4 regions of the Mesorhizobium sp. M6A.T.Cr.TU.016.01.1.1 genome follow, and region 1 is predicted to be linked to each of the others. Evidence: predicted binding sites of a transcription regulator. Region 1 holds the regulator's gene; each other region holds the start of a gene.
What was found. The regulator LexA, encoded in region 1, represses DNA repair genes until DNA is damaged. The targets are predictions, from matches to a motif close to TGTTCNNNNTGTGTTCNG.
Positions count from the first base shown of each region.

Region 2: EJ075_RS00070 (sel1 repeat family protein) is a predicted target of LexA. The motif match lies at 4,140-4,157, and genes of this name have one in related genera.
Region 3: EJ075_RS09480 (YifB family Mg chelatase-like AAA ATPase) is a predicted target of LexA. The motif match lies at 4,604-4,621, and genes of this name have one in related genera.
Region 4: parE (DNA topoisomerase IV subunit B) is a predicted target of LexA. The motif match lies at 2,386-2,403, and genes of this name have one in related genera.

Region 1 covers NZ_CP034452.1:5,691,113-5,698,526, forward strand. Annotated here, with positions in the region: gene gltA (citrate synthase) at 1-451, opposite strand, end outside; gene gltX (glutamate--tRNA ligase) at 633-2,057, opposite strand; gene EJ075_RS27535 (ComEC/Rec2 family competence protein) at 2,160-4,592, shown strand; gene lexA (transcriptional repressor LexA) at 4,586-5,323, opposite strand; gene glp (gephyrin-like molybdotransferase Glp) at 5,428-6,633, opposite strand; gene moaC (cyclic pyranopterin monophosphate synthase MoaC) at 6,633-7,130, opposite strand; gene trpC (indole-3-glycerol phosphate synthase TrpC) at 7,197-7,414, opposite strand, start outside.
Region 2 covers NZ_CP034452.1:9,167-16,580, forward strand. Annotated here, with positions in the region: gene EJ075_RS00060 (acetyl/propionyl/methylcrotonyl-CoA carboxylase subunit alpha) at 13-1,971, shown strand; gene EJ075_RS00065 (ABC transporter substrate-binding protein) at 2,085-3,206, opposite strand; gene EJ075_RS00070 (sel1 repeat family protein) at 3,717-3,983, opposite strand; gene EJ075_RS00075 (DUF2147 domain-containing protein) at 4,452-4,796, shown strand; gene EJ075_RS33010 (hypothetical protein) at 5,094-5,246, shown strand; gene EJ075_RS00080 (hypothetical protein) at 5,282-5,476, shown strand; gene EJ075_RS00085 (AMP nucleosidase) at 5,649-7,109, shown strand; gene EJ075_RS00090 (endonuclease/exonuclease/phosphatase family protein) at 7,232-7,414, shown strand, end outside.
Region 3 covers NZ_CP034452.1:2,017,843-2,025,256, forward strand. Annotated here, with positions in the region: gene EJ075_RS09460 (GtrA family protein) at 61-1,854, opposite strand; gene EJ075_RS09465 (glycosyltransferase) at 1,986-2,993, shown strand; gene EJ075_RS09470 (GtrA family protein) at 3,002-3,376, shown strand; gene gshB (glutathione synthase) at 3,598-4,539, shown strand; gene EJ075_RS09480 (YifB family Mg chelatase-like AAA ATPase) at 4,712-6,244, shown strand; gene EJ075_RS09485 (malate synthase G) at 6,584-7,414, opposite strand, start outside.
Region 4 covers NZ_CP034452.1:5,488,122-5,495,535, forward strand. Annotated here, with positions in the region: gene EJ075_RS26550 (FUSC family protein) at 1-228, opposite strand, end outside; gene parE (DNA topoisomerase IV subunit B) at 264-2,315, opposite strand; gene EJ075_RS26560 (GGDEF domain-containing protein) at 2,581-3,753, shown strand; gene gcvP (aminomethyl-transferring glycine dehydrogenase) at 3,845-6,655, opposite strand; gene gcvH (glycine cleavage system protein GcvH) at 6,672-7,040, opposite strand; gene gcvT (glycine cleavage system aminomethyltransferase GcvT) at 7,049-7,414, opposite strand, start outside.

The DNA.
Region 1 (7,414 bases):
CGCCGCACATCACCGCCATCGGGTGCGCGTCGCGGCGAAAGCCGGTGAAGAAGCGCGACATCTGCTCATGCACCATGGTGTGGCGCGTCACCCGGTAGTCGAAATCGTCCTTCTGCGCCTTGGTCGGCAATTCGCCGTAGAGCAAGAGATAGCAGACTTCGAGGAAGTCGCCATGCTCGGCCAGCTGGTCGATGGGATAGCCGCGATGCAAAAGGATGCCGGCATCGCCGTCGATGAAAGTGATCTCCGACTCGCAGCTTGCCGTCGACGTGAAGCCGGGATCGTAGGTGAAGGCCCCGGTGGTGCTGTAAAGCGAGCCGATATCGATGACATCAGGTCCGACCGAGCCGCTTCGCACCTTGAGTTCGTGAGTTTTGCCGCCGAACTCAAGTTTTGCAGTCGACGCCTGGGTTTTGCCGCCAAATTCCATTTTTGTCGCAGCTTCGGACATTGCAAACTCCTTTTGGTTTTCTCATGCCGGCAAAGGCGAAATATCTGCAACGCAACACGTCGAAAGGATCGGAGTCCGCGCGTTTGCGCCCGCAATTGGATTTGCGTGCCAAATTGGGCCAAGACCTAATGTTGCACTGCGAAACCCACCTTTCAATGCCAATCTTCTTGGGCCAGTTTTGCTAATCGATTTGATCCGCGACGCGCGCCAGGCTTTCCTCGCGGCCAAGCACGGCAAGCACGTCGAACACGCCGGGCGAGGTGCTCTTGCCGGTGAGCGCGGCACGCAAAGGTTGGGCCACGGCGCCGAGCTTATGGCCGCCGGCCAGCGCATATTCGCGGATCGCGGCTTCCGCCGCTTCGGCCGTCCAGTCGCCTGAAATCGTCTTCAGCGCCACGTGCGCGCCCCGCAGGATCTCGCGCGCCTCACCGCCGAGCAATGCAGCCGCCTTCTCGTCGATCGGCAGCGGGCGCTCGGCAAACAGGAAGGCGGCACCGTCGGCCAGCTCAACCAGCGTCTTGGCGCGCTCCTTCAGGCCGGGCAGGGCGGCAAGCAACTGCGCCTTGCGCGTGTCGTCGAGGCGCGCGGCGATCGCCGGGCCGCCTTCGAGATAGGGCAAGGTGGCGATGAAGATATCGAGCAATTCGGCGTCGTTCATGCGGCGCATGTGCACGCCGTTCAGCGCCTCGAGCTTGGCGAAGTCGAAGCGGGCGGCTCCCTTGTTGACGTCGCCGATGTCGAACCACGCAATCATGTCGGCGATCGACATGATTTCGTCGTCGCCGTGGCTCCAGCCGAGCCGCGCCAGGTAGTTGAGCAGTGCTTCGGGCAGATAGCCCATGGCACGATAGGCTTCGACGCCGAGGGCCCCGTGCCGCTTCGACAGCTTGGCGCCGTCGGCGCCATGGATCAGCGGGATATGCGACATCGACGGCACGTCCCAGCCCATGGCTCGATAGATCACCATCTGGCGGGCGGCATTGGTCAGATGGTCGTCGCCGCGGATGATGTGGGTGATGCCCATGTCATGGTCGTCGACGACGACGGCATGCATATAGGTCGGATTGCCGTCCGAGCGCAGGATGATGAAATCGTCGAGATCCTTGTTGGGAAAGCGGACATCGCCCTGCACGAGGTCATGCACCACCGTCTCGCCGTCGGCCGGCGCCTTGATGCGGATGGCGCCCTTGGCGCCGGCCGGCGCCTCCGACGGGTCGCGATCGCGCCAGCGGCCGTCATAGCGGGGAGGCAGCCCCTTGGCCCGCGCGCTCTCACGCATCGCCTCCAGCTCAGCCGGCGTCGCATAGCAGTAATAGGCCTTGCCGAGGCGTACCAGCTCCTCGGCGACAGCGCGGTGGCGCGGCGCGCGCTCGAACTGCGATACCGGCTCGCCGTCCCAGGTGAGGCCGAGCCAGGAGAGCCCCTCGAGAATGGCGGCGGTTGCCGCATCGGTCGAACGCTCACGATCGGTGTCTTCAATGCGCAGCAGCATCTTGCCGCCGGTGTGTTTCGAATACAGCCAGTTGAACAGCGCCGTCCGGGCCCCGCCAATATGCAGGAAGCCGGTGGGCGACGGGGCAAAACGGGTGACGACCTTGTCGGACATGGAACTCTCGGGCAAGTGCAGGAAACCGATGTGGTTGCGCGGACTTTCGCGCGTCGCGCGTTCATGTAGCATAGGAGGTCAAGGGCGCAAGGGGCAGACCCGATGGCTGGACCAGGCCGCGGCGTGGACGAGAGCGAGGGCGCGATCGCGAGCGTCAGCGAACGATCGCTGTTTGCCGACGTTTCTCCCGTCGAGCCGCTACCCGTTTCGCTGCCTGCGTCGCACCCCGGCATCCAGCCTCTCTCGCCGGACCGCTCCGCGCCAATACCCGGGCCTGTCGTTCATTTCCGCCGTCTTTCACTATCCGCTCTCCGCAACAGCGTGGTTTCGGCGGCGGGCATGGAGCTCGACCGCGGCGTCGCCTTCCTGCTGGTGCCGGTTTTCCTGGCATCCGGAGTGATCGTCTATTTCTCGCTTGCCGTGGAACCGGACTTTCCGCAGCCCATTGCCGTGGTGGTCCTCACGGCATTGTGCGCAGCGGTCACGCGGTCATGGCGCAAAACACATTTGTGTTTCATGGCAGCGTTGCTGTGCGCGCTCGGTGTGCTCGCCGCCAAGGTTGAAACCTGGCGCGCGGGAACGCAGATGCTCGGTTCGGTAATCCAGACCCAACTCACCGGCCGCGTCGTCAGGCTCGACCAGATGGCGAACGGCCGGATCAGGCTGACCCTCGACGTGATATCGACCGCCCGGCCGACACTGCGTTATGCACCGGAACGTGTCAGGGTTTCGGCACGCAAAATTCCCGCTGAGATGACCGCAGGCTCGGTGGCAACCGGCTATGCAAGGCTTTTGCCTCCGACTGGCCCGGTTCGGCCCGACAGCTATGACTTCTCCTTTGACAGCTATTTCGCCGGTATCGGCGCCAGTGGCTTTTTCCTCGGCAATCCGAAGATCGTCGCTTCCGAAGATGCACCGTTAGCAGCGCGCCTTTCTTCGTCGATCGAAAAGGCGCGTGAAACCATCGCCGACCATATCAGGGACAGCATCGGTGGCGCCGAGGGGGAGATTGCCGCTGCGCTGATCGTCGGCGTGCGTGCCGGCATCCCCGAAGAGATCAACGAATCGATGCGGCGCACCGGCATCTACCACATCATCTCCATTTCCGGCCTGCACATGGCGCTTGTCGCCGGCACCATCATGGGATTGCTGCGCGGCGCCTTTGCGCTGTTTCCCGATTTTTCGTCGCGCCGGCCGGTCAAAAAATATGCGGCTGCAGCCGCACTCCTTTCCATCGCTGCCTATCTCATTTTTTCCGGCATCGTGGTCGCGGCTGAGCGCAGCTTCATCATGCTGGCGGTAATGCTTGTCGCCGTGCTGTTCGACCGGGCTGCGCTCACCATGCGCAATCTTACGATTTCAGCCATCGCCGTCATCGTCGTGTCGCCGCACGAGGTGGTCGGCCCAAGCTTCCAGATGTCCTTCGCCGCGACCGCGGCTCTCGTGGGCGCCTATGCCGGCTGGTCCGACTATCGTGCCGACAAGGCCACGGCGCCGCCACAACGACGGTCACCGGCCGCTTTCGTCACGCGGAAGCTCGTCGCTGGAACAGGCACCATCGCCATGACCTCCATCATTGCCGGCAGCGCCACCGCGCTCTTCGCCATCTGGCACTTCCAGCGCGTCTCGCCGCTCAGTCTGTTTGCCAATCTGGCCGTCATGCCGATCGTCACGGTCGTCATGTTCCTGGCGGTCGTCAGCGCCTTGGCAATGCCTTTCGGCTTCGACGGACCTTTCCTCTACATGATGGGCAAGGGGCTGACGGCCATGATTGCAATATCGGGATGGATCTCCGAACGTTCGCCGGTCGATGCAGTCGGGCTGATTTCGTTGCAGTCGGTTCTGCTGGTGACGGTCGCCCTGGTCATCGCCACGATGGCGACGACATGGTTGCGGCTTGCGGCACTTCCCTTTGCGCTTGCCGGCCTGCTGACGATTTCCGAGACGCGAACCCCCGACGTGCTGATCTCGGAGGATGCGCATCTGGTGGCGCTGCCGATCGGCGGCGGCGAACTTGCCGTCAACCGGGTGCGCTCGAACGAATTCACCACCGACAACTGGAAACATGCGCTGACTTCAGCGACCATTGTCGAGCCGGAGACGTTCGAAAAAGGAGACGTGCGGTTCGACATCGCCGACCCGGCCGACCTGCCGCCGGGAGCGCCTTTCTATTGCACTGCCGGCCTGTGCCTCGCCCGGCATCCGTCCGGCGCGATCATCGCGCTCGCCGACGACCGCAAAATCGCGCGGCCAGCCTGTGCCTTTGCGGACTTGATCGTCATCGACGATGCCACGGCCTATTATAATCCCTGCCGCAACCCGCTGGTCCTCGTCGTGACCAAACGGCAGCTCGCTCGCATGGGCAGTGCCGCCGTCTTTTTCGATCCGCTATCGGCGACGACGCGCGCAGAAATCCGTTTTGCCGTCAAACAGCCATATAGGCCTTGGCATGAGCAGCGGAGATTTTCTCGCGAGGCTAGGGGCCTGCCGCCATACCGTAAGCCTGAGAAACCCAAGAAAGCTGCCGTTCAGTAACGTCGGATCAATCCGACGAGCTTGCCTTGCACCTTGACCCGGTCCGGCCCGAAGATGCGCGTCTCATAGGCCGGGTTGGCGGCTTCCAGGGCGATCGAGGCGCCTTTGCGGCGGAACCGCTTCAGCGTCGCTTCCTCCTCGTCGACCAGGGCGACAATGATCTCGCCAGGCTGGGCGGTGTCGGCGTTGCGAATGATGACCGTGTCGCCGTCGAAGATGCCGGCCTCGATCATCGAATCACCCTTGACCTCCAGCGCGTAGTGCGCGCCGCCTGTGATCATGTCCGGTGGCACCGAGATCGAATGCGTCTGGTGCTGGATGGCATCGATCGGCACACCGGCAGCGATGCGGCCCATCACCGGAATGGAGACGGTGGCAACGACGTCGTCGTCATTGCCGGCCGCAGGCATGCGTGACGGCGCCGGCTTGATCTGTCGGCCGAGGCTGCCCTGCCCAAGGCTGCCCTGAATGACGCTCGGCGAGAATTTGCGCGCCGCATTGAGGCCGGGCGCGATCGAATCGGGCAAGCGCAGCACTTCCAGCGCGCGGGCGCGGTTGGGCAGCCGGCGAATGAAGCCGCGCTCCTCCAGCGCCGTGATCAGCCGATGGATTCCCGATTTGGACGCGAGATCGAGCGCTTCCTTCATCTCGTCAAACGAGGGCGGAATGCCGCTTTCCTTCAGCCGCTCGTGGATGAACATCAGCAGCTCATGTTGTTTGCGTGTCAGCATCGCGACCCCCAACAGAATCAGAAAAACAAACCCAGAACAAACACTATCTGTTCCAGTTGTGTTCCGCAACTGTTTAAAGTTTAATGAATGTGTTGACGTTTTGTTCAGCGTAGCATCAGCACGGTGCAGGCGGCACCTGTCGCGGCGGGGGGAGCGAATGGCTCGCGCACGATCAGCCCGTTGGCGTCGGCCAGCATTCTGAGCATCGAGGAATCCTGGATGCCGAACGGCGTCGCCTTGAGCGTGCCCGCGTCTTCCTTCACCACGGCGCGTACATAGTCCTGCCTGATATCGTTGGCCGCCATGGCGGCACCGAGCCGCGCCTGACGCATGTCCTGCCGGTAGGCGCGTCCGCCAAGCCGCGCAAGCAGCGGCTTCAGGAAGAGCTGCGTGCAGACTAGGCTCGCCACCGGATTGCCGGGCAGGCCGATGCAGCGGATGTCGCCCAGCCGACCGAACATCAGCGGCTTGCCGGGCCGCATGGCGATCTTCCAGAAATCGAGCGTCATGCCTTCGCCGGTCAGCACGTCGTGGACGAGGTCGTGGTCGCCGACCGAGGCGCCGCCCAGCGTGACGATGACGTCAGCCCCTGCGTTAACCGCCTTTTTCACCAGCGCGGCAATCGCCTCTTTGCGGTCGGGGGCGATGCCGAGGTCGAGCGCGCTGGCGCCGACCGAGCGGGCCGCGGCAGCGACGCCATAGGCGTTGGACGAGATGATCTGGTCCGGGCCAAGGTCGCTGCCTGGCGGCAGCAATTCGTCGCCGGTGGCGATGATGGCGACCAGCGGCCGTTTCACCACGCTGACCTGCGGATGGTTGGCCGACGCCGCCAGCGACAACGCCGCCGGATCAAGCAGGCGGCCTTTCTCCAGCAGAACGTCGCCCTTCGAGAAATCGAGCCCGAGGCGGCGGATGTTGCGGCCTTCAACCGTCGACGCGGTCACTTCGATGCTGCCGCCGCCGAGGTCGCGGACATTCTCCTGGATGACGATGGTGTCAGCGCCTGCGGGAAGCGGCGCGCCGGTGAAGATGCGCACGGCCTGCGCCGGGCCGACTGTTCCGGCAAAGCCGCGTCCGGCCGGCGCCATGCCGATCACCGCAAGTGTTGCCGGCGCGGAGGCGACATCCTCGGCCCGCACGGCATAGCCGTCCATGGCGGACGCGTTGAAGGGCGGCTGGGTGCGGAGCGCCGTGAGCGGGTCCGCCAGTATCCGGTCGGCGGCGTCCATCAGGGTGAGGCTTTCAGCTTGCAAGGGCGCAGCATCTTCAAGCAGGCGCTCGAGCGCGTCGGCAACCGGAAGCAGCGCCATTATTGGCCTGCCCCTTGGGCGCTTACTTTGTAGACGCCGGATTTGCCGCCGGTCTTTTCCACCAGCCTGATGCCGGAGATCACCATGGCGCGGTCGACCGCCTTAGCCATGTCGTAGATGGTCAGGCAAGCGACCGAGACGGCGGTCAGCGCCTCCATCTCGACGCCGGTCTTGCCGGTGACGCGGGCCAGCGCCGTGACCTTCAGGCCAGGCAGCGTCGCGTCCGGTTCGATGTCGACGGATATCTTGGTCAACAGCAGCGGGTGACAGAGCGGGATCAGCTCATGCGTCCTCTTGGCCGCCATGATGCCGGCGATGCGCGCCGTGCCCAGCACGTCGCCTTTCTTGGCATCGCCGTCGAGGATCATCTTCAGCGTTTCTGGCCGCATCGAGACAAGACCTTCGGCGATCGCCGTGCGGGTCGTTTCCGCCTTGTCGCCGACATCGACCATATTGGCTTCGCCTTTCGCGCCAAGATGGGTGAGGGCAGCCGTCATCGTCAGACGGCCTTAGAACGACGTGCGTCCGTTTGGACGCACATAGCATGCTCTAACACTTTGGATTTATGCATCGTGCTCTCCGAAAATCGATTCCGATTTTCGGGCCGATGCATGAGCCGGCGCCTTACCCGTCAAAAGCAGGTGCGTTGCGGCGGCCACGTCCTGTTGCCGCATCAGGCTCTCGCCGACGAGGAAGGTGCCGATGTCGCTTTTTTCCAGCCTGCGGCAATCTTCGTGCGAGAAAATACCGCTCTCGCTGACCAGCAGGCGGTCGGCCGGCA
Region 2 (7,414 bases), 1.1 Mb from region 1:
TTTGGAGGTCCCATGTTCGCCAAAATCCTGATCGCCAACCGCGGCGAGATCGCCTGCCGGGTGATCCGCACGGCACGCAAGTTGGGCGTGCGTAGCGTTGCCGTCTATTCCGACGCCGACGCCGGGGCCCTGCATGTCGAGATGGCCGACGAAGCTGTGCATATCGGTCCCTCGCCTGTCGGCGAAAGTTATCTGCGCGGCGACAAGATTGTCGCGGCGGCTTTGGCCACCGGCGCGGAAGCCATCCATCCCGGCTACGGTTTTCTGTCGGAAAACCCTGATTTCGTCGACCAGGTGACGGCGGCCGGGCTCGTCTTCATCGGCCCGTCGGCCGCCTCGATCCGCGCCATGGGGCTGAAGGACGCGGCCAAGCGGCTGATGGAGAAGGCCGGGGTGCCGGTGGTGCCCGGCTATCACGGCGAGGCGCAGGAGATCGTGCTGCTCGCCTCCAAGGCACGCGAGATCGGCTATCCCGTTCTGATCAAGGCGCGCGCCGGTGGCGGCGGCAAGGGCATGCGGCGCGTGGAACATCCCGACGACTTTTCCGAGGCGTTGTCGGGTGCGCGGCGCGAGGCCAAGGCCGCTTTCGGCGACGACCGCGTGCTGGTCGAGAAATATGTCGAGAAGCCGCGCCACATCGAGGTCCAGGTGTTCGGCGACATCTTCGGCAATGTCGTGCATCTCTACGAGCGCGACTGCTCGGCGCAGCGCCGCCACCAGAAGGTGATCGAGGAAGCCCCCGCCCCCGGCATGACACCGGCATTGCGCAAGGCGATGACGGAGGCGGCGGTGAAGGCCGCCAAGGCGATCAACTATTCCGGCGCCGGCACGATCGAGTTCATCGCCGATGCCTCGCAAGGGCTGAAGGCCGACCGCTTCTGGTTCATGGAAATGAACACCCGCCTGCAGGTCGAGCACCCCGTCACCGAAATGGTCACCGGCATCGACCTAGTCGAGTGGCAGTTGCGGGTGGCCTCCGGCGAAAAGCTGCCGAAGACGCAGAGCGAGATTGCGCTCTCCGGTCACGCCTTCGAGGCGCGCATCTATGCCGAGGACGCGGCAAAGGGTTTTTTGCCGGCCACGGGCACGCTGCATCACCTGAAATTTCCGGATACCGCGCCCGACGGCGCCAGCATGCGGATCGAGACCGGCGTGCGGGCCGGCGATGCTATCTCACCCTTCTACGACCCGATGATTGCCAAGCTCGTCGTGCACGGCAAGAACAGGCAGGCGGCGCTCGAAGCCCTGGGCATAGCCCTTTCGCAGACCGAGATCGCCGGCTCGACCGTCAACACCGCCTTTCTCGCGGCTCTTGCCGCTGACCCGGATTTTTCAGCAGGTGATGTCGATACCGGCCTGATCAGCAGGCATCAGCAAGCACTGACCGCAGTGCCGCCGCCGAGCAGCGAGATCGTCGCCGCCGCCGCGTTTGCGGCGTCCGGCGCCGGGGCTCAGGCGTCGACCGATGACCCGTGGTCGTCGCTTGCCGGCTATGCGCATTTCCACACTGTTCCGCGGCGCACACGGCTGCGCTACGGCGAGGACGAGATCATCGCGCTTGTGTCGGTACTGCGGCCGGATGGGCGCTTCCAAGTGGCACTGGATAACAGCGCCGATCCGCTCGATCTTCGCAGTGCCCCTCGCCTCGCCCGCTGGCCAGGCCACGTCACCGTGTTTGAAGGCGCTGTCGGCTACAGCTTCGCGGTGCCGGATCCGCTGGCGAGGGCCGACGAAATCGCCGCCGGTTCAGACAGCCTGCGGGCGCCGATGCCGGGTCTGGTCAAGCTGGTGCGTGCAGCCAAGGGCGAGGTCGTCATCAAGGGCCAGCCGCTGCTGATCCTGGAAGCGATGAAGATGGAGCACACCATCGCCGCTACCCATGATGGGGTAATCGCCGAAATCGCGGCCGAGGGGGCGCAGGTCACCGACGGGACGGTGCTGGTGCGTTTTGCCGAGGAAGCCCACGGCTGACCGCTGTTCCCCATCCATAAGGCGACGTCGACACGCGCCACAAACGCACCGCCCAAATGAAAATGGCCGGGTCAGACCCGGCCATCTCCGTTTACCGCAGGCTATGCCAGTTGTTACGGCTGGATCGGCGCGTATTTGCCGTCGTGCCACTGGTTGATGTCGTAGCTGACGTTCTTGAGGTCGCCCTTTTCGTCAAAAGTGACCGAGCCGACGACGGTGCTGATCGGCTCGCCGTTCTTCAATGCCTCGGCAACCTTGGCCGGGTCGTCGCTGCCGGCGCGCTTGATGCCCTCGGCAAAGGCCTGGATCACGGCATAGGAGAACAGCGTGAAGCCCTCGGGCACGAAGCCGCCCGCCTTGATCTTTTCGACGGCCTCTTTGGCTTCGGGCTTCGCCTGCGGATCCGACGGGAAGACGAACATGGTGCCTTCGCCGGCCGGACCGGCAACCTGCCAGAATTCCGGCGTGGCAATCGAGTCCGGCATGATCAACTGATACTTCAGGTTCTGTTCCGCCGACTGGCGCAGGATGAGGCCGGCTTCGGGGTGATAGCCGCCGAAATAGATGACGTCAGCCTTCAGGTCCTTCAGCTTGGTGACAAGCGCCGCGTAGTCCTTTTCACCGGCGTTGATGCCCTCGTAGAGTATCTCGTTGAGACCGTTCTGGTTCATCGTTGCCTTGACGGCATCGGCCACGCCCTGCCCATAGGCGCTCTTGTCGTGCATGATGACGACGTTCTTGCCGGCATATTTCTTGGCGATCCACGGGCCGATGAAAGCGCCCTGGGCATCGTCGCGCGTATAGAGGCGCATGATCGTCAGCCAGCCGGCTTTCGCGGCCGCGTCGGTCAGTACCGGGTTGGACGAAGCCGGGCTCATCATCAGCGCGCCGGCTTCGGCGTAGACGGCCGAGGCCGGAATGCTCGAGCCCGAGCAGGCATGGCCATCGATGAACTTGACGCCGTTGGCAACGATGCGGTTGGCGACCGAAACCGCCTGTTTCGGATCACACTGGTCATCCTGGACGTCGAGCTTGATCTGGCGGCCGTCGACACCGCCGGCCGCGTTGATCGCGTCGGCGGCGGCTTGCGCGCCCTGCTTGAACTGGTCGCCGATGGTGGCAAGCTGACCGGTCATCGGTCCGACCACCGAAAAGGTGATGTCGTCGGCGAAGGCAATCGGCGCACTCATCATCAGGCCTACTATGGCCGCGCTCAAAATACCCAACTGTTTCATGGTGATATTCCTCCACTCTCGCGCGGCCGCCCCGGCCGCGCCTCTTCCAGAGTGGGCGGGAGAATTTCACCCTTCGCCAAGCCTGTCTAGACGCATCGGCGGCACTCGATTGGGCCTGCAACGTTTCTGTTTGACCATGATCTTTTTCCAAAAACCGGTTTCCACTTTTTGGGATCATGGTCCCGAAAACGCAAAAGCCGCGCCGGCCTTGTTCCGGCCGGTCGCGGCTTTTGTCGATCGAACCATCCCCGAACGCTCCCGCGCCCGAAAACCGCTCGCCTTCCCTGTCCGTCGCGCAGCTTGGCGTATCCAGCCTGCCGCGTTCTCGTCATTGTTGGTGAGACCGTCTTGCGCGGCCTTGTTCTTACCGGTCCGGCCGTCTTGCGCGGCCTCGACCTGAAGCGTCCCTGTCGGTGATCTCAATGCCTGATGAACTCAGGGCCTGATGAACTCAGGGCCCGATGAACTCAGGGCCCGATGAACTCAGGGCCCGATGAACTCAGGGCCAACTTAGTGCATCGTCATCCATTCGCGGGCTTCGCGCAGCGCCCTGGCGATCTCGACCTTCGACATGGCGGCCGATAATTCCGAGCGCAGTTCCGCGGCGCGGACCGAGCCCTTGATCGCGGCGATGTTGAACCATTTGTGAGCGGCGACGACATCGGTCTCGCAATCGCGGCCGGTCGCATACATCATGCCCAGTTCGAAAAGAATGTCGGCCTGGGCAGTTGCCCCCATGGCGCCGAAGCCGGCTTCAGGCATTTCAAAACGTGCCATTTCAATCCCCTGTTCTAGCCCCTGTCAGGCTCCCGAGAGCTGCCTCCTTCTGTCCCTTGGTATCTGTTGATAACCCTTGGGGCGGCCGCTCTTTCGATGCTTTCGAGAATGAACCGGAGGCTTGAATCCGTCGTTAAGTGGCGTGCTTAATTTGAGGAAAACAAAGCTAAAACAAGAGGTAAATGCGGGAATTCGTTAAGGATGCAAAGCCAGCAATTTCGCCGGTTTGGGCTAAATTTGACGAAAATTTGCGAGGCGCAAATCAAGACTCCGCTAACCACGGGAGACAAAGCCAGCATACCCGTCGTTTCATTTTTCGCCGACGAGACCGTCTCGGGCGGCCAGAAAATCCTGAAGTCTTCCCCAGCGGCACCGCTTTTGTTTTGCCGGGAGGTGGATTAGCTTACGTTTGCGTAAAGGGCAGACCGGCGGGCGGAACATCCGACCGGAAGCCCACAGGGAGGAAACATGTTTCGCAAAATCAGCATGGCCCTTGCGGCCACATTGATCATGGCCGGCACGGCTTGGGCCGATCCGATCGAAGGCAACTGGAAAACGCAAGCCGGTTCGACTGCCGCCATTGCTGGCGGCGGCGGCGCATTTTCCATCACGCTCAAATCAGGCAAGTTTGCCGGCAAGCGCATCGGTTCGTTCAAGGTGTCCGGCGCCGACAAATATACGGGCACCATAACCGACCCGGAAACCGACAAGACCTATTCAGGCAAGGCCTCGGTCTCAGGCGCCTCGCTCAAGATGAGCGGCTGCGTGCTCGGCGGACTGATCTGCAGGAGCCAGACCTGGCACAAGCTCTGATCGTTTCCGCTGCCACAAATTTGAAAACGGGGCCGCGAATGGCCCGGGCCGCGTCGGACGATCGTGCGAGCGCGCGCCTTCTGCACTTAACAGCAATTTTGCGCGTCCTTCGTCCGTATCACCAGCAAGATCGGGGACAGCAGCAGACTGCGGCGACGCTCGTGGCCGGCGACGGCGCGGTGGGCGGCGGGCACTCAACAACTCGTCAATGAATTTGAACCGCAGATGAACGCTGGCATCAGAGCCGGTTCAGTCGGGCTCGGGCATTTTCGTGCGTATTGAAGGAGACACCACGCAATGCTCGCTCGCCGCTTCACCATCGTCTGCCTGCTGCTGAGCCTGTTCGGAATGTTGTTCGCCATCCTCGTCGCCGAGGCAGGCCGTCCGGCCCGCTCCCTGGACCAGGCCAATTCCTGCCAGTTCGGTTGCGTGAACCATTTTCGCCCCTGAACCGACAAAGACCTCGAGAGACAAAAGCAAAAGCCATGAACCGCATCGTCGCCAACGCCCTGAAAACCCTTCGACTCCTGCCTCGGGCGGCGCTTATCCTGGCCGTGCTTTCGGCGCCGGTTCTGGCCGTGCCCTCGATGCGCGCCGATGCCGGCTCGACGATCGAAGCGCCGGCGTTGAAGAAGAACGGCGTCGGCTTTGTGCTGTTGATCAGCCTGCGGCGTGGTTAGAGCCAATCGACCTTCATCGAAATCCCAATCGATCTTCATCGAAATCACTGAAAAAGAAAAAACGATGTTTTGGCCGCGTTCAAGGCGGCATACCCCTCCCAACCGCATGGCCAAGCCTCTATATTGGGTCATGGAAAAGCGAATCTATCCCCAAGCCATAGACTCAGTCGTGATGCCGGAGCCGTTTGGCCGGCAGAGCTTCAACGATGCCGGAAAGGCCGTCGCGGCCTTGCAGGTCCTTTACGACCGCAACACCAAATTCCTGCGCGATTCGTTTACGGCGCTCGCTGCAGGCGGCGACAACAACAAGCGCTACCGGGCCTTCTATCCCGAGGTCGGCGTCACCACGACTTCGTTCACCCAGATCGACTCGCGGCAGGCATACGGCCATATGCCGACGCCTGGGCATTTCTCGACCACCATCACCCAGCCTGCCCTTTTCGAACGCTATCTCACCGAACAGCTTAGCCTGATCATGCGCAATCACGGCGTTCCAGTCACGGTTTCGGAATCGACGACGCCCATCCCGCTGCATTTCGCGTTCCTGGAAGGCTCCCATGTCGACGGCACCGCAGCCGAGCGCATCAGGCGGCCGATCCGTGACCTGTTCGACGTGCCGGATCTCGACGGCACCGACGACCAGATTGCCAACGGCACGTTCGAAGTGGCGTTAGGCGAAGCCAGGCCACTGGCGGCGTTCACGGCGCAACGCATCGACTATTCGCTGCACCGGATGTCGCACTACACGGCGACCAGTCCCCAGCATTTCCAGAATTTCGTGCTGTTCACCAACTACCAGTTCTATATCGACGAGTTCGTCGCCCGTGCGCATGAGCTGATGGCGAAGGGCGGCGGCGGATATGTCGAATTCGTCGAGCCGGGAAACGTCGTCACCAAGGCTGGGCAAAACGCGCCTGGCGCTGGGGTGGCGCCGCCGCGCCTGCCGCAGATGCCGGCCTATCATCTGAAGAAGCCGAACCATGGCGGCATCACCATGGTCAATATCGGTGTCGGCCCCTCCAACGCCAAGACTATCACCGACCACATTGCGGTGCTCAGGCCGCATGCCTGGGTGATGCTCGGCCATTGCGCCGGCCTGCGCAACACCCAGGCGCTGGGCGACTATGTGCTGGCGCACGCCTATGTGCGGGAAGACCATGTTCTGGACGATGACCTTCCGGTCTGGGTGCCGATCCCGCCGCTGGCTGAAATCCAGGTGGCGCTGCAAGAGGCGGTCGCCGAAGTCACCGGCCTTTCCGGCTACGACCTCAAACGTATCATGCGCACCGGCACCGTCGCCACCATCGACAACCGCAACTGGGAGCTGCGCGACCAGCGTGGGCCGGTGCAGCGGCTGTCGCAGTCGCGAGCGATCGCGCTCGACATGGAATCGGCTACGATCGCAGCCAATGGTTTCCGTTTCCGCGTGCCTTACGGCACCCTGCTTTGCGTCTCCGACAAGCCCCTGCATGGCGAATTGAAGCTGCCTGGCATGGCGACCGAGTTCTACAAGCGGCAGGTGGCACAGCATTTGACCATCGGCATCAGGGCGATGGAAAAGCTGGCCGAGATGCCGATGGAACGGTTGCATTCGCGCAAACTCAGAAGCTTTTCGGAAACGGCGTTCCAGTAGGACCGATCGGCTTCATCGGCCGGAGCATGGCCGTAGCATGATAACATCGCGGCAGGGCATTTCGTCATCTTGATTGGCTGCATTTCTGCCGATAAGCAAAGTAGGTGGCACGCGTTCGAAACATGATGGCGTCGGTGGCATTCGTCGCAATGCTCGGCTGCTCGGTTGCGCTGGTGGCCGGGTTTTTCGGAACGCTGCATCCGGCCTTCGATTCCTTCGCCCATTTCCGCGTCCATCTTGCCGTGCTGATGGCGCTTTGCGCGCTGCCGCTGCTCGTGACTTCATTTCGCCTGCAGGCGGCCACA
Region 3 (7,414 bases), 3.1 Mb from region 1:
GCAGCAAACCCTTTAGGAACCATATCCCAAACCGATTTCTTTCACAGGTGAAGAACCGTTTCAGCGGTCGAGCCGAACGCGGTACAGCTCGAGGGAACCTGCTCTGACTGGCGCGACCGGCTCGAGCCATTCCGGCACGTTGCCGCGCATCAGCCCGCCAAGAAAGCCCTGAGGCGCCTTGGCGGCGAGAAGCTCGCTTTCCGCATTGCCACGACAAACCGCGACGAGGCCGACATGATGCGTTGCCACGACCGTCCTGGCAGCGGTGGATGACCCCAGGAAGGTGTCGAGCGCAAGCAGATCTCCGGCGATGTTGCGGTGATAGGGCCCGGCGAAGACGCGATGCCCGGAATAGGCGAGGATCGGCGACCCGAGATTGGAAATCGCCAGCACCGTGGTGTCCGGCACACCGCCAAGCGCTGCAAAGGAGGCCTGGCGCTGGCAGGCCATGTCGGCACCGCTGTCATTGGCCGCCGTCTTATCGGCTTCGAACGCCACCGCGGCCGCTGCCGCGGCGCCCGTCCACACGGCATTCACCGAGACGAGCCAGACCGCGGCCATGCGCAGCGCCACGCTGCTCGAATGACTGGTCTCCGCCCGCTGACGCCAACTGGCGATCCAGGCGGAAAGCGGGATGACCGCCAGCGCGACCGAGAATGTCGAGCCGCGCACCTGCCAGGCACTGACGACGAACGCCACGACAAGCAGCGCGCCGACAAGACTGTCCTGCCGCCGCCAACCGCCACGGCCAAAGCGAAGCGCCATCAGGACGAGCGCGACGGCCGGCGTGACATAGCGCGCCGCCACCCTGGCCGGGTCCTGGGCGACAAGGTTGAACAGCGACTGCGCTTCGTCGACGTGATCGAGCCACAGCTCCTTGAGGCGCGGATCGAGGTTCGCGTAGGGAGCCGCCAGGCATTGCGGGAACAACACCATAACGACCGTGCCCAGCGCGAGCGCAAGGATGCCAAGCGACACCAGCCGGCGCGTGCGGCCGCCGGCCTCGATCGAGGCTATCGCCGCAAGGCCGGTTCCGGCCAACACGGCGACGACGAACTGCACGGTCGAGAAGGCATCGCATTGCGCCTGGCTCCAGGCGGAGACGGGAACAGTGGTGACAAAGACGAGAGCGGAAGCGCCGGCAAAACCGACGCCGAAGTCCCTAGCGATCCGTCTTTCGCCATTTGCGTCAAAAGCGAACAGGAGCGCGACGCAGGCGCCGATGGTGGCGACATAGGGGGCAGTTTCCATGCCGACAGCCAGCATCAGCGCGGCGCACACGCCGGAGAACAGCGCTGCCGGCCCGCGCATGGTGGCTTCAAGCAGCAGGCTGAGGCTGGCTATGGTCAGCGTGAGCTGAACATTGTGATGATCAAGCGCGCCCGGCGAGAAGATGCCTATGAAGTGCAACGCCGCCGCGCCGACGACGACAGCGGGCAGCACGGCGGCCTCACCGGCGAAATTGCGCGCCGCGCGGGTGATGAAAAACACCGCGAGGCAGAAGAGCAGCGCCGGCCACAGCACTTGCGCGACGTTCTCGGCCAGAGCCATGCTGCCGGTCAGGGCCGTCGCTGCAAGAATGATGGCGGCGATCGGCGCATCGACCAGCCGCGACCAGTGCATGACGAAGCCGCCTTCGAGCCCCATCCTGTACTGGTGCAGATCGAACCAGCCCTGGCCGGCCAGAAAGTCGCGAACCTCGACCAAACGCAGCAAATTGTCGTTGTCGCCGTGGGCGTTGGTCAATTGGGGGAATCCGGCCCAGGCATTGACGGCGAACGCCACCAGCGTGGCAAGCAGCGCCAGCACGATTTCGGACCTCCAAATGGAGGCGCCATGCTTGGCTATGCTCATTCTATGACCTTTGGAAGGAATATGGGGCAACTTAAACCTAGCCTTAACGGCTTCAATAAATAGTAAAGGCGCCCGAGCAGGCCGGCATTCAGCACGGCCAAGGACCCGGGCCAAGGCATCCGGAGACGAAAATGCCGCAAGAAGTTCGCTACGAACCCGCCATCGCCGTGCTTCTGCCTTGCTACAACGAGGAGCTGACGATCGCGGACGTGGTGCGGCGTTTTCGCGAAACCCTGCCTACGGCCGCGATCTATGTCTATGACAACAATTCGCGCGATCTGACGGCGCTCCGAGCCCGCGCGGCCGGCGCTACCGTCATCCGCGAGCCGCGCCAGGGCAAGGGCAATGTGGTGCGCCGCATGTTCGCCGACATCGAAGCCGACATCTATCTGATGGCCGACGGCGACGGCACCTATGCGCCGGAGGACGCGCCGCAACTGATCAACACGCTGCTCACCGAGCGCTCCGACATGGTGGTCGGGACAAGGCGAGGCGTCACCGACGATGCCGGCAGGACTGGCCATGCCTTCGGCAACAGCGTCTTCAATCGCCTCTACAAATGGCTGTTCGGCAGCGAGTTCACCGACATCTTCTCCGGCTACCGCGCCTTCACCAGGCGCTTCGTCAAGAGCTTTCCCGCCGTCTCCGGCGGCTTCGAGATCGAGACCGAAATGTCGGTCCACGCCTCGCAGCTCAAATTGCCGGTCAGCGAGATCGGGCTCGACTATGGCCGCCGGCCGGAGGGCTCCTCGTCGAAACTGTCGACCTATCGCGACGGCGCGAAGATCCTGTGGATGTTCGCCATGCTGATGAAGGAGACGCAGCCGCTGCGCTTTTTCGGCGCCTTCGCGGTGCTCTTCCTGGCATCGAGCCTGTTCCTGATGATGCCGGTGCTGATCGAGTTCGTCGAAACCGGCCTTGTCCCACGCATGCCGACCTGGGTGCTGTCGGTCGGCCTGCTGCTTCTGTCGATGCTGGCGGCGGTGACCGGCCTGATCCTCGATTCGGTATCGCGCGGCCGGGCCGAGCAGAAGCGCATCTTCTATCTGTCGATGCCTTCCGGCCGGGTCGAGCGCGAACGCGCAGGCGCGACCGCGACCTTGAAGACCGGACCGGGCAAGACCCCACGGGCGGCCTAGGCTCTGTTGTGAAACGCCTCGTCCGCTTCATCTTTGCCGGCGGCGTCGGTTTCGTCGTCGACGCGGCGGCGCTGTGGCTTCTGCTGGCCTTCACGCAGCTTGGACCCTTCGTCGCACGTGTCGTCTCGATCGGCTTTGCGCTGTCCGTCACCTGGGCCATCAACCGCCACCTGACCTTCTCGCCGTCGAGCCGCGGCATCGCGCAAGAGGGCGCACGCTATGGCGGCGTCGGCATCGCCACCAGCATCGTCAATTACCTCGCCTATTGCGCCATCCTGATGGCGCTGCCGGCAATGCCACCGCTGACGGCACTTGCCATCGCCTCGCTGGTCGCGATGGCGCTCTCCTTCCTCGGTTATTCCAGGCTGGTCTTCGATCGGTGAAGGGTGCGCCAAGCGAAGCGCGGCCCCATATAGTCTTGGTCGATATAGGTCTTGGGCCGATTGGCAGAAGGCGCCGAGTTCCATATATCGCTGTGGTCGATGCATCGGCCCGAAAAGCGGAATCGATTTTCGGAAAGCACGATGGATAGATTCAAAGTGTTGGAGCGTACTTTGTGCGTCCAAATGGACGCACGTCGCTCCAAGTGCGCCGGAGAGCCGCCATGAAATTGAAAATCGCCGTCCAGATGGACCACATCTCCACCGTCTCGATTGCCGGCGACACCTCGTTTGCGCTGTCGCTGGAAGCGCAGCGCCGCGGTCACCAGCTGTTCCACTATACGCCCGACCGGCTGTCGCTGCGCGGCGGCAAGGTGTTTGCCCGCATCGAGGCAATGCAGGTCCGCGATGAGAAAGGCGATCACTATTCGCTCGGCGAAGAAGTGCGCACCGACCTGTCGGAGATGGACGTCGTCCTGCTCAGGCAGGATCCGCCCTTCGATATGAATTACATCACCACGACGCACATACTTGAGCGTATCCATCCTAAGACGCTGGTGGTCAACGACCCGGCCTGGGTGCGCAACAGCCCGGAAAAGATCTTCGTCACCGAGTTTCCCGACCTGATGCCGGAAACGCTGATCACCAAGGATCCGCTGGAGGTCGCCGCCTTCCGCAAGGAGTTCGGCGACATCATCGTCAAGCCGCTCTACGGCAATGGCGGCGCCGGCATCTTCCATCTGCACGAGGCCGACCGCAACCTCGCCTCGCTGCTCGAGATGTTCGGCCAGATGTTCCGCGAGCCCTACATCGTGCAGCGTTATCTGAAGGACGTGCGCAAGGGCGACAAGCGTATCATCCTGATCGACGGCGAGCCGGTCGGCGCCATCAACCGGGTGCCGGCCGAGCATGATTCACGCTCCAACATGCATGTCGGCGGCCGCGCCGAAAAAACCGAACTGACGGCGCGCGAGCGCGAGATCTGCGCCCGCATCGGCCCGTCGCTGAAGGAGCGCGGTTTTATCCTCGTCGGCATCGACGTGATCGGCGACTACATGACCGAGATCAACGTGACGTCGCCGACCGGCGTGCGCGAGGTAAAACGCTTCGGCGGCGCCGATATTGCGAGCCTGTTCTGGGATGCGGTCGAGGGCAAGCGCAAGTAGCCTTCCCAGGCGCATTTCGAGCCCGCAACTCTGACGCAACTTCCTGGCAGCAATGGTATTTGTCTGTTCCCCTAATGTTCTTGCCTTGGCCGTAAATCTGTGGTTGTCTCTGGTGAAGCCGTTCGCGGCATGATCGCAGAGGCTTGGGCAAGCCTGCATCCGGGGTGAAAAAATGGTTGCGCGGGTCCGCACGGTGGCTTTCCAGGGCATCGAGGCCGTGCCGGTCGACGTGCAGGTGATGATCGCGCCGGGCAAGGTCAACATGCACATCGTCGGCCTCGCCGACAAGGCGGTGGCCGAAAGCCGCGAGCGGGTGCAGGCGGCGCTGCATGCGTCCGGCCTGTCGATGCCGTCGAAGAAGGTTACCGTCAATCTGGCGCCGGCCGACCTGCCCAAGGAAGGCAGCCATTACGACCTGCCGATCGCGCTCGGCCTGATGGCGGCGCTTGGCGCCATTCCGGGCGACATGCTGGCCGGCTATGTCGTGCTTGGCGAGCTGTCGCTCGACGGCACTATCGCCGCGGTGGCCGGCGCGCTGCCGGCGGCGATCGGCGCCAATGCCGAGGGCAAAGGCCTGATCTGCCCTTTCGCCTGCGGACCGGAAGCGGCCTGGGCCGGCAAGGATTTCGACATTCTGGCGCCGCGCAGCCTGATCGCCATCGCCAATCATTTTCGCGGCACGCAGGTTCTGTCGCGGCCGGAAGCCGGCATCCATGTCTCGGCGCGCGATCTGCCTGATCTGGCCGACATCAAGGGCCAGGAGACCGCCAAGCGGGCACTGGAAGTGGCGGCGGCCGGCGGCCACAACCTGCTGATGATCGGACCGCCGGGGTCGGGAAAATCGATGCTGGCGCAGCGGCTGCCGTCGATCCTGCCGCCGCTGGCGCCGAGGGAGTTGCTCGAAGTCTCGATGATCGCGTCGGTGGCCGGCGAACTCGGTGAGGGAAAACTGACCGACCGGCGGCCATTCCGCGCGCCGCACCATTCGGCTTCGATGGCGGCGATGGTCGGCGGTGGCCTGCGCGTGCGGCCGGGCGAGGCGTCGCTTGCCCATCACGGCGTGCTGTTCCTCGACGAGTTTCCCGAATTCTCGCCGCAGGCGCTCGATGCGCTGCGCCAGCCGCTGGAGACCGGCGACTGCATGATCGCCCGCGCCAATCATCGCGTCACCTATCCGGCGCGCATCCAACTGGTCGCGGCGATGAACCCGTGCCGCTGCGGCATGGCCGGCGAGCCGGGCTATCGCTGCCTGCGCGGCGACCGTTGCCGCACCGATTACCAGGCGCGCATTTCCGGCCCGCTGCTCGACCGCATCGACCTCAGGATCGAGGTGCCGGCGGTCTCGGCCAGCGATCTGATCCGGCCGGACCGGGCGGAGAAAAGTGCTGCGGTGGCGCTGCGCGTGGCCCGCGCCCGCACGATCCAGCGCGAGCGTTTCGAGCGGCACGGCGCGACCTCCGCCACCACCAACGCGCATTGCTCGCCCTCCGTCATCGAGGAGATCGCGATGCCGGATGCATCAGGCCTGGCGCTGCTCAGGGATGCCAGCGAGAAACTCGGCTTTTCCGCGCGGGCCTACCACCGCGTTTTGAAAGTGGCGCGGACGCTGGCCGATCTCGAGGCCAGCGAGACGGTCGGGCGCATTCATCTGGCCGAGGCGATTTCCTACCGCAAGAGCTCGGAGCGAATGGCGCAGGCGGCGTGATACAAGGAGAGGCCGAGAACCGGCCCGGGAGATGGGATGCTCGACGCGACCTGGATAAGAAATATGCCACTAGACAGACCAACTCGATCCCCAGCGGTGGCTCTCGCCGTGGGTGCACTTGTCGCCGGTGCTGTCAGCCTTCTCGTCTTATTGCTCATTTGGTTAACCGGCTATGACGCCTGGTGGGTTCGTTCTGCGTGCGTTGGAACGGGCATTTTCTTTGGAAGTAAGGCTGCCCACCGACTGCTGAAGGAGAGGGCGTAGCCGTCGGCGCACTTCACGCAGGACCCACCCGGCCCTTTGGGCCACCCTCCCCTCAAGGGGGAGGGGACGCTTCGCTCAGGCCTGCTCTTTCGCCTTCAGCTCCAATCGCCGCGCGTGCAGCACCGGCTCGGTGTAGCCGTTGGGCTGGACCCGGCCCTTGAAGACGAGGTCGCAGGCGGCGAGGAAGGCGATGGACTTGTCGAAGTCCGGCGCCATCGGCTGGTAGAGCGGGTCGCCTTCGTTCTGGCGGTCGACGATCGCTGCCATGCGCTTCATCGTCTCCATCACCTGATCCGAGGTGCAGACGCCATGATGCAGCCAGCTGGCGATATGCTGCGAGGAAATGCGCAGCGTGGCGCGGTCCTCCATCAAGCCGACATCGTTGATGTCAGGCACTTTCGAGCAGCCGACGCCCTGGTCGATCCAGCGCACAACATAGCCCAGAATGCCTTGGGCGTTGTTGTCGAGCTCCTTCTGGATGTCTGCCTGAGACCAGTTCGGCCGCACCGCGACCGGCACCGACAATATGTCGTCGAGCTTTGCCTTGGGCCGGCTCTTCAGCGCCACTTGGACGGCATGAACATCGACCTTGTGATAGTGAGTGGCGTGCAGCGTCGCCGCCGTCGGCGATGGCACCCAGGCGGTGTTGGCGCCGGCCTTGGGGTGAGCGATCTTCTCCGCCAGCATCGCCGCCATCAGATCGGGCATCGCCCACATGCCCTTGCCGATCTGGGCGCGGCCGGCCAGCCCGCATTCCAGCCCGGTATCGACATTCCAGGCTTCGTAGGCGGCAATCCAGGCAGCCTGCTTCATGTCGCCCTTGCGGATCATCGGGCCGGCTTCCATCGAGGTGTGGATCTCGTCACCGGTGCGGTCGAGGAAGCCGGTGTTGATGAAGACGACGCG
Region 4 (7,414 bases), 200 kb from region 1:
CAGCCGGTAAAAACCTTTCGCCAGCACCATGCCGGCGACCGGCTGGGCAACGATGAACACCGTCATCATCGCCCATTGCGGGTGGTCGAGCTTGAGCGCGTAGGCGGCGAGAAGTGCGATCAGCCCGGCCGAAACCGTGCGCAGAGCGAAAATCCAATCCGAGTGCGTCGGTCGCGTGACGCCGGCGAACCTCGCGGCAAGATCGCTGCGCAGCCGGTCCCAGGTCACACGCTCATCTCCGCATTCGACGCGAGCGAGTTAGCTCAGATATCCAGCACTTCCGTCTCGGCGAACTCCGCGCGTTCCTGGATGAAGCGGAAGCGGGCTTCCGGCTTGGTGCCCATCAATGCGTCGACCGCATCCTTGGTTGCGGCCTCGGCGTCGATCACATCGACCCTGAGCAGCGTGCGCTTCCTCGGGTCCATGGTGGTTTCCTTGAGCTGGGCGGCCATCATTTCGCCCAGCCCCTTGAAGCGGCCGATCTCGACCTTGCCGCGCCCGGTGAATTCGGTGCGCAGAAGTTCGTCCTTGTGCGCATCGTCGCGGGCATAGGCGACCTTGCCGCCTTGCCGGATCGAGTAGAGCGGCGGCACCGCCAGATAGAGATGGCCGCCGTGGACCAAGCTCGGCATCTCCTGATAGAAGAAGGTGATCAGCAGCGAAGCGATGTGGGCGCCGTCGACGTCGGCGTCGGTCATGATGATGACCCGGTCGTAGCGCAGATCCGCGTCGCGGTACTTCGAGCGCGTGCCGCAGCCAAGCGCCTGGATCAGGTCCGAAATCTGCTGGTTGCCGGCCAGCTTGTCGTTGCCGGCGCTGGCGACGTTGAGGATCTTTCCACGCAGCGGCAGCACCGCCTGGCTGGCGCGGTCGCGCGCCTGTTTTGCCGAGCCGCCGGCCGAATCGCCCTCGACGATGAAGAGTTCGGCGCCGGCAGCGGCATTCTGCGTGCAGTCGGCGAGCTTGCCGGGCAGGCGCAGCTTGCGCACCGCGCTCTTGCGCGAGACTTCCTTTTCCTGCCGGCGGCGCACCCGTTCGTCGGCACGCGCGATCACCCATTCGAGCAGTTTTGAGGCTTCCTGCGGGTTGTCGGCTAGCCAGTGATCGAAGGGGTCTCGGATAGCGGTCTCGACGATCCTGATCGCCTCGATCGTCGCCAGCCTGTCCTTGGTCTGGCCGACGAATTCCGGCTCGCGGATGAACACCGACAGCATGCCCGCCGCCGAGATCATGACGTCTTCCGAGGTGACGATCGAAGCGCGCTTGTTGCCGACCAGATCCGCGTAGGCGCGCAAGCCTCGCGTCAAGACGTTACGGAAGCCGGCCTCGTGCGTGCCGCCTTCGCCGGTCGGAATGGTGTTGCAGTAGGAATTGAGGAATCCATCGCCGCCGAACCAGGTCACCGCCCATTCGAGCGAGCCGTGGCCGCCTTGCCTGTCGCTCTTGCCGGCGAAGATTTCGCGGGTGACCTGGAATTCGTCGCCGAGCGACGCTTTTAGATAGTCCTTTAGGCCACCGGGAAAATGGAACTCGGCCTTGGCCGGCGTCGTGTCCTTCTCCTTGATCAGCGAGGGGTCGCAGGTCCAGCGGATCTCGACGCCGCCGAACAGATAGGCCTTCGAGCGCGTCATGCGGTAGAGCCGCGCCGGCTCGAAAGCAGCACCCTTGCCGAAGATCTGCTCGTCGGGATGGAAGCGGATCTTGGTGCCGCGGCGGTTATGCACCTCTCCGAGCTGCTCGAGACCGGTCACCGGAACGCCGCGTGAAAAACGCTGGCGATAGAGCTGGCGGCCGCGTGCGACCTCGACCTCGAGATGGTCCGACAGCGCGTTGACGACGGAGACGCCGACGCCGTGCAGGCCGCCTGAGGTCTCGTAGACCTTCGAGTCGAACTTGCCGCCCGAATGCAGCGTCGTCATGATGACTTCGAGCGCCGGCTTCTTGAATTTCGGATGCGGATCGACCGGAATGCCGCGGCCATTGTCGGTCACGGCCAGATATCCGTCGGCTGAAAGCTCGACATCGATGAAAGTCGCGTGGCCGGCTACCGCCTCGTCCATCGAATTGTCGATGACCTCGGCGAACAGATGGTGCATCGCCTTGTCGTCGGTGCCGCCGATATACATGCCGGGCCGCCGCCGCACCGGCTCCAGCCCTTCGAGAACCTCGATGTCGGCGGCACTGTAGCTCTCGCTGCCGTCGCGGGATGCCGGGCGCTTCGCCGCCTGCACCAGCGGGTCGGCCGGGCGCGCGGTGGCGCGAACCGGTTGCGGCTGCTTGTCCATAGTGCCGAAAAGATCGTTATTGTCGTCCATGCTGGTCCTGGATTCCGATGCTGCGAATCACCACCCGATACTGCCACGCTTTTTGCGGGCAGGCGACGGAGGTTCCTGTTACGTTCGAGGATTGAGCCTCTTACCGCAAAACCATTCGACAACCAAGCGGCGGAAATGCGTCGAGCGCATCGACGCTTTGTAAACCTTTTCCGAAGGTTGCATCGGAAGGTTGGCTGAAAACGGTATCCGCGGACTGCCGCCTCCCTAGAATGCAGCGGAACTCTCAAGAGGCTGTCGCTTACGCATGTTGGATTACAGTTCGCTCCTGCTCGCGGCGGCGCTGTCGGGCATGTGCCTCAGCATCACCATGTTTGCGATATGGTTCGCCGCGCCGCAGGCCCGCTTCGTCCTGACGGTGGCTTGCGGCATTCTCGTGCTCGTCGCGCATGTGGTCTTGTTCTGGCATTATGCCAGGCATCCCAGCCCCTGGCTTTGCCAGATTGTGCTTGCGCTTCTCAGCCTGGGCTTTCTGATCATCTGCCTGTCGGCCATGCAGTATCTCGGCGTGCGCGACTACAGGCGCGCCATCCTGCCGACCTTGGCTGCGATGGCTGTTTGCGCAGGCGCGACGTATTTCGGCCTCGACGGTGTCGGTTTCATCGTCACCTACGCGACGGTAACGGCGCTGCTCTCGCTTATCGGGGTGATGTTCTGGATCAAGGGCGGTGGTCACGATCGCCGGATTCTGCTGGTCGTTTCGTTCCTGAGCGGCATCTGTGCGCTATCCTTCGTACTTTGCGGCGCGGTCCTGCTGGTCAAGGGCCAATGGATGCTCGGCGTTGCGCCCGACAATTGGGCCGAACGGTTGAACTCCGTCGTGGCGGTCGCCTGCATGACCGGGCTCGGGGCACTGACGCTCTCCCTGCACCATTTACAGGCGCAGATCGAATTGAAGGCCGAGACCATGACCGACCCATTGACCGGGCTGATGAACCGGCGGGCGTTGACGGCATTCTACGGCGAGCGGGTCTTCGGTCCGTTCATGTCCGTGGCCATGTTCGACCTCGACCACTTCAAGAGAACCAACGATGTATTCGGTCATCCGGTCGGCGATCAGGTTCTGCGCCGCTTCGCCGCTGTCATCAGGAAATACGCCAGGACCGGCGTCGACGCCTTCCGGCTGGGCGGCGAGGAATTCGTGCTGGTCATGTCGCGGATGACGGAAGAGAAGGCTTACGACATTGCGAGCAAGATCAGCGTCGCCTTCGGCGCGGAAGTCGTGGCCACCCAGCTTGGTCCGTTGCGCAGCACGGTCAGCGGCGGCATCGGCTTCGGCGGGACCGGCGGCACCAGTCTCGACGATGTGTTGGCGGAAGCCGACGCCGCACTCTATGCGGCAAAGCGCGCCGGGCGAAATCGCGTCGTCTCCCACAACAAGGCGAGCAAGGCCGATGCGCCGGCCTTGCGTTCTGCCTGATTGAGGCTTCTATCTTCTTGTTAGACCATGATCTTGTCCGAAGACCGGATTCCACTTTTTGCTGCGCTGACCTTCGGTTTGGGATCATGGTCTACTCCGCCGCGCCCAGATATTCCGACAGCGGCGGGCAGGAGCAGACGAGGTTGCGGTCGCCGGCGACATTGTCGATGCGCGACACCGGCGGCCAGTATTTGGCTGATGTGTCGGCATCGCCGGCCGGATAGGCCGCCTCCAGGCGCGAATAGGGATGGGTCCACTGGCCAGCCAGCGCCTCGGCGGCGGTATGCGGCGCATTGACCAGCGGATTGTCGGTCAAGGGCCATTCGCCTTTCGCCACCTTGGCCGCCTCGCCCGAGATCGCGATCATCGCATCGCAGAAGCGATCGAGTTCGCTCTTGGGCTCGGACTCGGTCGGCTCGACCATCAGCGTGCCGGCCACCGGAAACGACATGGTCGGCGCATGGAAGCCATAGTCGATCAGCCGCTTGGCGATATCGTCAACGCTGATGCCGGAGCTCTCCTTGAGCACGCGGGTGTCGAGGATGCACTCATGGGCGATGCGATCGTGCCGGCCCTTGTAGAGGAGCGGGAAGTGCGGGGCGAGCCGCGTCGCGACGTAGTTGGCGGAAACGATCGCCGTCTCGGTCGCCTGCTTCAGGCCGGAGGCGCCCATCATGCGGATATACATCCAGGTGATCGGCAGGATGGAAGCACTGCCGAACGGTGCGGCCGACACGGCATGCGCCGAGCCTTCGGTGACATGGCCCGGCAGATAGGGCTTGAGGTGCGCCCTTACGCCGATCGGGCCGACGCCTGGGCCACCGCCGCCATGCGGGATGCAGAAGGTCTTGTGCAGGTTCATGTGACAGACATCGGCGCCGATGTCGCCGGGGCGAGCGAGGCCGACCAAGGCGTTGAGGTTGGCGCCGTCGAAATAGACCTGTGCGCCATGCTCATGGATGAGGGCGCAGAGATGGCGCGCGCCTTCCTCGTATACCCCATGCGTCGAGGGATAGGTGAACATCAGCGCCGCGAGATTCTTGGAATGCTCATTGGCCTTGGCACTCATATCGTCCATGTCGATATTACCGTCCTCGGTGCAGCGCACGACGACAACGCTCATGCCGGCCATCGCCGCACTCGCCGGATTGGTGCCATGCGCGGAGGACGGGATCAGGCAGACGGTGCGATGGCCTTCGCCGCGCGAGCGGTGATAGGCGCGAATGGCGAGCAATCCGGCATACTCTCCCTGGCTGCCGGCATTGGGCTGCAGGCTGACCGCATCGAAGCCGGTGATCTCCGACAGCCAGCCTTCCAGTTCGCCGACCATAGCGCGGTAGCCTGCCGAATGGCTGGCCGGCGCGAACGGATGCAGATTGGCGACGCTTGGCCAGCTCACCGGCATCATCTCGGCGGCGGCGTTGAGCTTCATCGTGCAGGAGCCGAGTGGGATCATGGCGCGGTCGAGCGCCAAGTCCTTGTCGGCCAGCCGGCGCAGGAAGCGCATCATCTCGGTTTCCGAACGGTTGTCGTGGAACACCGGCTGCGTGAGAAACTCCTTGCCGCGCGGCTGTCCGGGCATGGTGCTGCCGGCAGCGGCGCCCGCCTTGGCGCCAAACAGCGCCGCGATCGCGTCCAGATCGGCGTCGGTCGAGGTCTCATCGAAGCTGATGCCGATGTGGTCGGCGTCGATGACACGCAGCAGCCGGCCGGTCTTTTCAGCAGCGGCGGCGATCGCGCCGGCTCTGCCTTTCTCTTCCACCGTCACCGTGTCGAAGCGGCTTGCGCCAACGACAGAAACGCCTGATGCCCTAAGGCCGGCTGCCAAGCGGTTGGCCAATGCATGGATTCGGCCGGCAATCGCCTGCAGGCCGGCAGGGCCATGCCAGATCGCATAGGCCGTCGCCATGTTGGCGAGCAGCGCCTGCGCCGTGCAGATGTTGGAGGTCGCCTTGTCGCGACGGATATGCTGTTCGCGCGTCTGCAAGGCGAGACGATAGCCGGCGCGGCCTTTGCTGTCGGTCGACTGGCCGACGAGGCGGCCGGGCATCAGCCGCGTCAGCCTGTCGGAGACGGCGCAATAAGCGGCGTGCGGCCCACCAAAGCCCATCGGCACGCCGAAGCGCTGCATTGGGCCGACAGCGATGTCGGCGCCAAGCCTAGCCGGCGCGTCGGTCAGCGTCAGCCCGAGCGGATCGGCAATGAAGACGACCAGCGCGCCGGTGGCGCGGGCCTTCTCGATTGCTGCCTTATGGTCGCCATAGACGCCAAACGTATCAGGCCAGGAGACCAGCAGAGCGGCGGTGTTGTCGTCGATCGTGTCGCCGTCGACCTCGATGCCGAGCGGCTCGGCACGGGTGCGCACGACGTCTAGCGTCTGTGGATGCGGCGTGCCGGCAAGCGCCACCTTGGTCCGCTTGTCGCGGTGATGGCGCAACGCAATGCCGACCGCCTCGGCCACCGCCGTCGCTTCGTCGAGCAGCGAGGCCGACGCTACCGGCAGGCCGGTCAGCTCAGTGACCAGCGTCTGGAAATTGAACAGCATTTCGAGCCGGCCCTGGCTGATCTCGGCTTGGTAGGGCGTGTAGGCCGTATACCAGGCCGGGTTCTCGAACAGATTGCGCTGGATGACCGGCGGCACGTGCACGCCGTGGTAGCCGGCGCCGATGAAGCTCTTCAGCACCGTGTTTTTTGCCATTGTCGCTGAAAGCTCGGCCAGCGCCTCCGCTTCGCTCGCCGGTGCGGGCAAGGCCAGCGGCTGGTCGAGCCGGATCGATTTCGGCACAGCCTGGCTAATCAGGGTCTCGACTGAGGGAACGCCGATCGTCGCCAGCATGGCTCTGACATCATTGAGGCCGGGGCCGATATGGCGGGCCGAGAAGGGGTAAGATGCTGCAGTCATCTTCTTGATCCTGCTATCAACCAATATGGGCTTTGTAGGCGGCCTCATCCAGGAGGCCTTCGAGCTGGCTTTCATCGGCCAGCTTCATCTTCCACAGCCAGCCGTCGCTGGTCGCCGCGGAATTTACCAGGGACGGATCAGACGAGAGCGAGGTGTTTGCCTCGGTGATCTCGCCGTCGACCGGTGCATAGACGTCCGATGCCGCCTTGACGGATTCGACCACGACGGCGGTATCGCCCTTGGCCAGCTTTTTCCCAAGCTCCGGCAATTCGACGAAGACGAGATCGCCGAGTTGCTCCTGTGCGTAGTCGGTGATGCCAACGGTGGCGACACCGCCTTCGACGCGGAGCCATTCGTGATCTTCGGTGAAATAGGTTTTTGCCATGAGAAGATTCATCCTTTGCGATAGCGATGCGGCGTGAAGGGCAGGGGATTGATATCGATCGGGATTTTCGTCCCGCGAACGTCGGCGAAGAGTGGGCTTGTCGATGAAGCCAACGGCGTTTCGACGTAACCCATGGCGACGGGAAAACCTGCCGAAGGGCCAAAGCCGCCGGAGGTGACATGTCCGACCGGTTTCCCAACCGCATTGAAAAGCGACGCTCCAGCCCGCACAGGCTGTCGACCTTGCGGTTTCAGGCCGACGCGTTTTTGCGCCGGGCCGCGCTCCAGGATCGCACGCAATGCGTCGGCACCGATGAAAGTGCCAGAGGCGCGAACCTCCTTCGGAATCGCCCACATCAGCCCGGCGCTGGCCGG